3 regions of the Exiguobacterium sp. s168 genome follow, and region 1 is predicted to be linked to each of the others. Evidence: riboswitches for the same ligand, from Rfam matches in the RefSeq annotation. Region 1 holds a riboswitch; each other region holds the start of a gene.
The links. A riboswitch is a leader RNA that binds a small molecule or an ion and turns the genes downstream of it on or off. The one in region 1 is predicted to bind lysine.
Positions count from the first base shown of each region.

Region 2: it holds a riboswitch for lysine, as region 1 does, so the genes downstream of both, KNQ15_RS08315 (Na+/H+ antiporter NhaC family protein) here and KNQ15_RS08810 (amino acid permease) in region 1, are expected to answer to the same signal.
Region 3: it holds a riboswitch for lysine, as region 1 does, so the genes downstream of both, KNQ15_RS09870 (aspartate kinase) here and KNQ15_RS08810 (amino acid permease) in region 1, are expected to answer to the same signal.

Region 1 covers NZ_JACSNE010000012.1:31,525-34,809, forward strand. Annotated here, with positions in the region: gene KNQ15_RS08810 (amino acid permease) at 1-1,325, opposite strand, end outside; lysine riboswitch at 1,456-1,644, opposite strand; gene KNQ15_RS08815 (MarR family winged helix-turn-helix transcriptional regulator) at 1,810-2,265, shown strand; gene KNQ15_RS08820 (diguanylate cyclase) at 2,403-3,285, shown strand, end outside.
Region 2 covers NZ_JACSNE010000011.1:13,071-16,355, forward strand. Annotated here, with positions in the region: gene KNQ15_RS08315 (Na+/H+ antiporter NhaC family protein) at 1-1,390, opposite strand, end outside; lysine riboswitch at 1,502-1,680, opposite strand; gene KNQ15_RS08320 (uracil-DNA glycosylase family protein) at 1,773-2,510, opposite strand; gene KNQ15_RS08325 (heme oxygenase) at 2,634-2,954, opposite strand; gene KNQ15_RS08330 (methyltransferase) at 3,044-3,285, shown strand, end outside.
Region 3 covers NZ_JACSNE010000015.1:4,103-7,387, reverse strand. Annotated here, with positions in the region: gene KNQ15_RS09875 (aspartate-semialdehyde dehydrogenase) at 1-529, opposite strand, end outside; gene KNQ15_RS09870 (aspartate kinase) at 543-1,742, opposite strand; lysine riboswitch at 1,855-2,032, opposite strand; gene argH (argininosuccinate lyase) at 2,103-3,285, opposite strand, start outside.

The DNA of each region.
Region 1 (3,285 bases):
GCGGCATAGTTTTGACCAACGATGACAAGGAAACAAAGACCGAATGCGAACAGCGGACCGAACGGGAACGCTGGTGCAACATATGGTAAGTCTTTCAACGAGTGACCTTGTGCAACGAATCCTTTACGGAAGCGATAGTGACTGATCGCAATCCCGAGCCATGCGATGAATCCTGTCATCCCGGAAGCATTGAGTAACCACAGGTAGACTTGTCCACCAAACATCGACGTCAAGAAACAGAGCGCACCGACTGCACCTGTTGCAAGCAAGGCGTTACGGGGTACACCGTTTTTCGAGACTTTCGCGAATAACTTCGGTGCATCGCCTTGGCGCGCAAGTGTATACAGCATCCGTGTCGAAGCATACATGCCTGAGTTTCCGGCAGATAGAACAGACGTCAAGATGACAGCGTTCATGAGTGCTGCTGAGAACGCAAGACCTGCTTTTTCAAAGACGAGCGTAAACGGACTAACCGCTACGTCCGTAATGTCATTCGAAACCAAGTTCGGACTCGTATACGGAATGAGCATTCCGATGACGAAAATCGCGAAGACGTAGAAAAGTAAGATACGCCAGAAAACTTGTTTGACTGCTTTAGGAACGTTCTTTTTCGGGTCTTCTGACTCACCCGCGGCAATCCCGACGAGCTCCGTTCCTTGGAAACTGAATCCAGCAACAAGAATGATTCCGATGACGGCAGGAATCCCACCGACGAACGGTGCATCGCCAAGAGCAAAGTTTTTAAAGCCAACCGGTGGCTCCGATGTAAAGACACCGAAAATCATCGCAACACCGACGACTAAGAAGACGATGACGGTAACGACTTTAATCATCGCGAACCAATACTCCGCTTCCCCGAATCCTTTAACGGAGAAGTAGTTCAAGCCAATCATGAGTAAGAGGAACAAGGCACTGAAATAAAATCCAGGAACATCCGGGAACCAATACGTCATGACGATTTGTGCTGCGACGAGCTCGACTGCGATCGTGACTGCCCAGTTGTACCAGTAGTTCCAGCCGAGTGCAAAGCCGAATGATGGATCGACGAATTTCGTTCCATATGTCGAGAAGGATCCAGCGACCGGCATGTACGCTGCCATTTCACCAAGACTTGTCATTAGGAAGTAGACCATCAGACCAACGATTGCATACGATAGGAGCGCACCACCTGGTCCTGCTGCTGCGACGGAAGCACCGGACGCAATGAAGAGTCCTGTTCCAATCGCTCCACCGATGGCGATCATCGACATGTGACGGGCTTGTAATCCACGTTTTAATCCTTCTGCTGTCGAATCTGTTGTTTGTTTCACATCTAGATTGTTCATTTCGTTCGCTTCTCTCTTTAATAAATTTTGAGAGGACACTTTTTGAATAAAAAAACAAAAAGCGCCCTCATCTTCCAGATGGAAGATGAGAACGCAACATAATAAAATGGATGCGCCTCATTCTACCGTCGTGAAAGATAGCTCTCCACAAGTAGGTGATACCCGACTTGTGACAGTATTAGACCTATTTGATCTAATCCCAATCGATCATCTTCAAAGCGATGATTGATTTCGGCAATTCTTCCTTTCAGGTCACCTCATCTGTCGCTTGACGACATCCGTAACCGTACTCTTAAGAACTGCAACCTCCATCCCACTGGTTGAGTGAGAACTGAATTAAGTTAGTTATTACTACGCCATATTACACAAATCGCCACGAAATTGTCAATTGTCTTTTTCGAATATCGGGTAGTCGATGGTAAAAATCCGATATGTTTAGTACACTAAATGGTAGAAGTCCACTGAGAGAAAGGATGCTGCTTGCATGCCACAGGAACGTGATTTGCTAACTTATCGACTCGAAGAACAAATGCGTGTCATTCTTCGTACCCTGCGACGTGAACTTAACCGGCTATTTGAAGGAACGGCGACCCGGAGTGAATTTTTCATCTTACGAAGCCTTTCCGAAAATGGTCCTCAGCGCCCGACGCTTCTCGCGGAACAATTTGAGCTCGCGACGAGTCAAGTCACTGCTTTGACGGATAAACTGTATAAACAAGGATATGTCACCCGAACACGTTCGACGGAAGATCGTCGTTCAATCGTCCTCGCTTTGACGGAGGACGGTGAACGTGCATTTCGGGATCTCGAAATCGTCCGGAAAAACTATTTACAAGACCGCTTCGGCACATTGACAGAAGAAGAGCTTGAAACGATGGTTCATGTCTTTGATAAAATTTTACAGACGATGGATGAGGATACACTTACTTCGTCTTCTTAAAAACGGTAGATTTTCTACCGTTTTTTCTATTTTATCTAAAGATTTCCCTCTGTCTAACCGTTATCTACTTGAGTATACTGGAAGTATATATATGGAAATCTGTTAGCTGGGGGAGTTGGGAGGATTTGTTGTCCATCATGAATCAATTCATCATTAACTTTTGTCTACTGTTTACAACGATTACTCTCTTGTTCTTACCGTTTCGAAATCAACCGCGTATTTCATTGAACTCCAAATGGAGCATTCGACTTATACTCGGAGCGGTCTGTGGTCTGGTTGCGGTTTTATTGATGTTCAATGGGATCCAAATCGATGTCGCCCGTGTTGATTTACGTATCGTTCCCGTCGCGATCGCCATGCTGTTCGTTGGTTTTCCAAGCGCCATCGTTGCGGGTGCGATGATCATTGGGACACGTTACTTTTTAACACCAGTTGATCAAATGGAAGGTTTTTATTTATCTACGCTGATCATCGTCTTGTTCATCACGACAATCGGAATCATTCGTCGATTCGTTCATGTCTCGATGCGTCATTTTCAGCTTATGGTGTTGGTCGGTATTCTCTATTCGCTACCCGCCATCTACATCCTGACGCACAGCTGGTCGACATTCTTTAAAATCTCGATTGCGTACGTCTTCTTTAATTTATTAGCTGGCTTTGTCGCTTTTCGATTGCTAACGGAATTACGCCGTCACTTCGAAAACATCCAGTATCAGCAGAAACTCGCCATGACGGATGCATTGACAGGGCTCGCCAATCGTCGTCGTCTTGATGACTCCCTTTCGCTTGTCGGTTCGACCGACCAAGGCTATTCGCTTGTACTCATCGATATCGATTTCTTCAAGCATGTCAATGATACATATGGTCATGATGCGGGCGATGATGTGTTACGCCAACTCGGCATGACTCTTGCTTCCTTGACGCGTCCAGACGACCTCGTCGGACGGTACGGTGGTGAAGAATTTTTAATCATCTTACCAAGTACTTCGGCGAAAGAAGCGCAAAAAATCGCAGAACTAG
Region 2 (3,285 bases), on a different contig from region 1:
CGATATGATGTGATCCAGCCCCTGTCGAACTGAGGATCGTCGTATCGGAAATCGGTGAACAATGGTCACCGAAGACAGATCCAGCAAGAACGGCAGCAAGCGTCGGTAACAAGAGTGAGGCATCGACAGCCATGACGAGATCCGCACCGATTGGCAACATGATCCCGAATGTGCCCCAACTTGTTCCTGTCGAGAATGCCATCAAGCCGGCAATCAAGAATAATAAGAACGGCAAGTACGAAGCAGAAATCGAGTTGCTGACGAAGCTCGCTAGATAATCGCCTGTTTTCATATCACCGATGACAGCAATGATCGTCCAAGCGAATAACAGAATCACGACTGCTGGCCACATCGAACGCATACCAGCGACGATGCTTGCACGGTAATCGCGACCCGGAATTTTTCGTCCGATCAGCATCAGGAAAGCGACGATTAAACTGATGACGACACCTGCGACGAGTGAACGTGTGACGTCTGTTGCCTCAAATGCTCCAATTAAAGTAAACGGGCGATTGTCGGCAGCAAGTGCCTGAGCACCTGTTCCGAGCAACGCACTGATCGTAGCGATGACGAGAACGACGATCGGAACGACGAGATCCCGTACTTTTCCATTCGTATGTTCGTTGACCTCTTTTGCCATCCCCATCGGTGTTCCTTTTGATGCATCAAAAAGTTCACCTTTCGCGGCACGACGTTCATGTTGTTTCATCGGTCCGACAGAGACGCCAGAGTAAGCGATGTAAAGTGTTAAAAGTAGCGCGAAAATCGCATAGAAGTTCATTGGAACGATCATCATGAAGGCACTAAACGCTGAGTAATCCGTAATCGAGTGCGTCGTTAAGATACCGGCGATGATGGAGATGATGAATGCGCCCCAACTCGAAAGCGGACTGATGACACAAACAGGCGCAGCTGTTGAGTCGATCAAATAGGCAAGTTTCGCTCGCGAGACACCACGACGATCCGTTAACGGACGACTAACGTTTCCGACAGCAAGACTATTGAAGTAATCATCGATGAAAATCAAGATACCGAGTCCGAAGGCGACTAAGCGTGCACCACGCGCCGTTTTGACGTGCGTAGAAGCCCATTCACCGAAGGCACGAGCGCCACCTGATGTCTGAATGAGCGTGGAAAGGACGCCGAGCAATAACAAGAAGACAAGTAATAAGACGTTCCACTCGTTCAAGGCACCGTCCGCCCAAAACAGGCTGAAGATGTTCTTGCCGAGATAGGTTATCGTATCGATCGGATTAAAACGGTGGAGTAACAGGGCACCGACGAGAATGCCGACACCTAACGAAAGAACGACCTTTCGTGTAAAGATGGCTAATAAGATAGCTAGTAAAGCAGGTACAAGGGCAATGATGGAATCTGAATAGTTGACCATGAAAAATATCCTCCTCTTTAATAAATGGCTTAAAGATGAGACCCCGCGGCACAAAAAAAGCAAGGGCACCGGCAACAAAGCCGACACCCTCGCTGGATGCGTCTTTCTTAGCCGAATTGGAGCGCTCCATACAAGTACTATGTATGGCAATCGATCGGGTGTTTCCCGAATCGACCAACGACGATATGTTAGACACATACTGTCATTTCGGCGATGTCACCTTTCCTGTAGTCGTCTTCGTTGTCATCCTCGGACCAAGTACTGATTGAAATCGCGCCTCTACCTCATCGATAGAATAGTCATATTCTGTTCTTATGGACACTTTATCATGTAATTCAGAAACGATTCAACCATATATTCTGATAATTTAAGATAAAGTTATTTATTCAGCAAAATGTTGAATGAGCTGTTTCATCAAATAGGCTTGGTTTTCTTCGAATTGTTTTTTTCGATGACCATTCGCACCAGAGGGATGAGGGAATCCCGAAAGAAGCTGATGCTGTTCGATTCGTCCGTCATGAATCAACCCACGGACTTGTGTCTCGACGACACGACCGAGCGGAATCAATAGCGCCGGTTCGCGTAGCTGATTGATTTCAGCGACGAAGTGTTCTTCTGCATAATGTTTTAGCAAAGGACTACGGCTGATTTTCGGTTGATGACCTGAGTAATTCTTTTCGCGATAAAAGACGGGTTGCTTTAACAGTGACGTCGGTTGCAATAATTTTTGATATTGATGAAATAAGCTAGCCGTCGTCTCGATTCCGAGCAATGCTGGAAGTTCGAGTGTATCGAGCATCTGAACGAGGTTACGTCGCATCGTTCCAGCAAAGCTTGCTGTATATTTGACGAGGCGTGCCGTCTCTTCTAATGAAACACCATGATGGAGGGCATCCGTCGCTTCTTCGAAAGCGATTCGCATCTGTTCAAAACCTGGTGTGATCCCGATGAGGACGACTTTTGCTTCAGTATTGACATATTCGCCAATCGGAGAGTAATAGACGGTCAGCTCGTTCTCCTGTTGCAATAAAAAATCGTCCGTCCATAATTCATCACGTCGTAACGTACGATCGTCAGGTAAGCTACGAATGGCTTGTTCAAATATAGTTAATGAATTCATGAAGGACCCTCTCTCTCTGTAATGGCACTATGATAACAAATAATACCATTTGTGACAATTCGACCCTTTCACTATTTGTATATAGGTATCTAAAAAGGACTCGAGACGAGTCCTTTTCGTGCATCATGCGCGTTCTTTGACCGAAGCGACTTCATATGTCAGAATCTCGCTGCCGAGCATTGGCGATTCTCCTGCCTCACTACTCGCAGGTCGACTATGTGACGCTTTGAAATCGTCACTTTCCCGCCACGCTTGAAAACTCTTCATGTCTTCCCAGTACATGTTGACGTTCATTTCATCGTGTTCTTCGATATTTTGCGTCAATAAGACCTCGACGCGGATGAATCCGTCCATCGTATCGAGTCCACTTGGACGCGTAAAACGAGGAGCGAGAGCTGCAGCCATCCCTTTTTTGACTTTAATCCGGTTCGTAACGACGATCATCATAAAATCCCCTTTCAAAAAACGAGTAACGTACTTCTTCAGTATAGTACGATGAGGGTAAGAATGCCGGAAAGAAGGAACAAAAGACGATGAATGAACAGGAATACGATCAACGATTACGAATCGAGACCATTGAGATGCAACATCTTTATGGTGTGTTTAGTCACTATAATCGATATGAACCGACACCTTATGCGGCACTAGACGAATTATGCGAAACCTATCCGTTCCAAAAACAGGACACTGTCATTGATTTCGGGTGTGGGAAAGGGCGTTTGAACTTTTACTTACACGACCGATTCGATTGTTCCGTCATCGGAATCGAGATGAA
Region 3 (3,285 bases), on a different contig from region 1:
CGGGTTCTTCTCCGCGCGCCCCACGCGCCAAATCCTCGATCCCTTTTTGACCAGAACCGGATACGGCCTGATACGTCGTATAGTTGACACGCTCGAATCCCAGTGACTGGAGCGGTGCTAAGGCGACGACGGATTGAATCGTCGAACAGTTCGGATTTGCGATCAAGCGGTCCGTCGCTTGAATCGCTTGTGGATTGACTTCTGGCACGACAAGCGGAATCGTCTCCTGCATCCGGAAAGCACTTGAATTATCAACGACGAGTGTTCCGTTTTCAGCTAGTAACGGGGCATATTGTTCACTGATCGTTCCGCCCGCTGCGAACAACGCGACATCGATCCCGTCTTCCGTGATATTTGGTGTCAGTGCTTGGATCGTGATGGCTTCTTCCTTGAACTGTACCGTGTTCCCTGCTGAACGAGCAGAAGCGTAAGCGGACAGGCGGCTGACCGGGAAGTCCAGTTCGGCTAGTACTTGTAACATTTTTTGACCGACGGCGCCGGTTGCTCCAATGACTGCTACATGATACATCCTGTTTTCCTCCTTATAACTCGAACGCGTTTGCAATCGCTGCAACCGTCCGTTCAATATCTGCTTGTGCAATCGTGTATGAGATGCTGATTTCTGAAGTCGTAACTTGATAGAACGGAATGTTCTCTGCTCGGAAGATTGCGAACAATTTCGAAGCGACACCTGTTGCATCCCGCATCCCGATTCCGACGACAGATAATTTCGCGTGTTGATTATGGCGGTCGACCTTGACTGTCGTGAAACGATCCATGATGTCTTTCAATGCTTCATCGAGGAACTCTTCCTCATCGAGTGGACAAGAGAACGATAAGAAGATGTCACTGTCGAACGTCGTTTGACTGATCATATCGATGTTGACGTGGCGGTTCGATAAGAGTTCGAAGATATCGGCTACTGCTGCGTTCGTTTGCGGTACGTGTTTGATTGATACCGTCAAGACGTTCTTCGTCACACTGACACTCGTCACCGCTTTTTGTTCCATTGTTTCCGTCGCTTCCATGATCCATGTTCCCCTTTTCGATTCAAGTGTTTTCCCGACGAAGATGTGTACGCCGTATTTTTTTCCTAGTTCGACACTCCGCATTTCCATGACCTTCGACCCGAGGGCGCTCATCTCCATCATCTCATCATATGAGATGTGCGGAATCGGTTGAGCAGCAGCATGGATTCGTGGATCAGCTGTATAGACACCGTCGACATCCGTGTAGATTTCACACCGTTTATCAAGGACTGCCGCAAGCGCAACAGCCGTCGTATCCGATCCACCACGTCCGAGCGTCGTGACATCACCGAGTTCGTTGACCCCTTGGAATCCGGCGACGATGACGACATCGTACGTTTCAAGTTTTTGCCGTAACAGATTTCCATCAATCTGTTTGATCTTGCTTTTCGTATGCAATCCCATCGTACTGATTCCCGCTTGTGCGCCTGTTTGCGATAACGCTTTGACGCCGAGTGAGTTGAGGGCGATGCTGAGTAATGAAATCGTCTGTTCTTCTCCGATGGCAAGCAGACGATCGAGTTCTCGGCGCTCGGGGCGATCCGTGATGGCTTGCGCCTGAGCGATTAAAGAATCTGTCATCTTGCCCATCGCTGAAACGACGACGACAAGTTTTTCACCTTCGGCTGCGCGACTCTTCAAATAATTCGCAATAGACTGAATCTGTTCGACAGTCGCAACCGAGCTTCCACCAAATTTAAGTACAGTTGTCACAATCCTATCTCCTTTGTCCCGATACAGAAAAAAACGACGGGCCGGTAGGAGCGTTCCTACGGCCCGTCGTTATCACGATCGGACAAACGAAGACAAAGTCATTCGTTCTTTTACGTAAGATAGCGCTCCGAAACATCGGTTTCGGCAGTACAACGGATCTTAACCGTTGTACCAGCAAATGAGAAGAAGCATCTTCTCGTTCACTTCGGCGGACTTCCCCTTTCACATCATTCGGCATGCTTGCCTTCAAGAATGATGCTACTCATGTCATCCGCGCCTCTATCTGTCGGTTGTTAGTTACAGTTATAGCAGACATCTTTTGTTAAATCCAGTCATTTGACTGATTTTTTTCAAAATCCGTCAATTCGCAAGATGCTGTTTCGCGAGTTCAAGTTGCTCCGACACGGCAACAAACCCTGTTCCGCCGTAGCTTGTCCGGCGTGCCACTGCTTGAACCGGATCGAGGAGCGGATAGACATCTTCCGTGATGTCAGGATGGAACATTTGATACGTCTCGAGGTTCAAATCCTTCAGGAAACAACCGTTCTGCACACAGTAAAGGACGGCCTTGCCGACAATTTCATGCGCTTCCCGGAATGGTATGCCTTTCGTTACAAGGTAGTCGGCGAGTTCCGTTGCGTTCGAGAAGTCTTGCATTGTCGCCTTCTTGAGCGCTTCGGTCTTAAACGTCGCAGATTCAATCATTCCGGTGAAGATTTGAACGGATTGGAGAACGGTATCGGCTGTATCGAAGACCCCTTCCTTATCCTCTTGCATGTCTTTATTGTAAGCGAGTGGTAATGCCTTCATCGTCGTCAAGAAGCCCATCAGATTGCCGTAGACGCGCCCCGTTTTCCCACGAATCAATTCAGCGAAATCAGGATTTTTCTTCTGTGGCATCATACTCGACCCTGTCGAAAAAGCATCCGACAACTCGATGAAGCTGAATTCCTGCGATGCCCAAATGATGATTTCCTCACAAAAACGCGAGAGATGCATCATGACGGTCGAAGCGATCCCGAGGTATTCGATGACAAAGTCACGGTCCGAGACAGCGTCTAGACTGTTCGGATAGACCGACTCAAAACCGAGCAACTCGGCAGACCGGAAACGATCAATCGGGAACGTCGTCCCCGCGAGCGCCCCTGCCCCGAGCGGTGATTTCCGGATCCGCTTTTGATTATCCGTCAACCGTTCGACATCGCGTTCGAACATCCAGAAATAAGCGAGCAAATGATGCGCAAGCGAGATCGGTTGTGCTCGTTGCAAATGCGTATACCCTGGCATGACCGTCTCGATATGTTGCTCCGCTTGTTCCGTGATGACCGATTGGAGCTCGCGTAATGCCGTCGTCAACGCTACGACATGTTGCTCCATCCATAGATGTAAATCGGTTGCGACTTGGTCGTTTCGACTCCGTGCCGTATGCAGTTTTCCTGCGACCGGACCGATCTGTTCCGTCAACAAACGCTCAAGGTTCATATGAATGTCCTCGTCCGCTAACGTGTAGGAATGGTCTGCTAACGTCGTTTCCAGTTGCTTC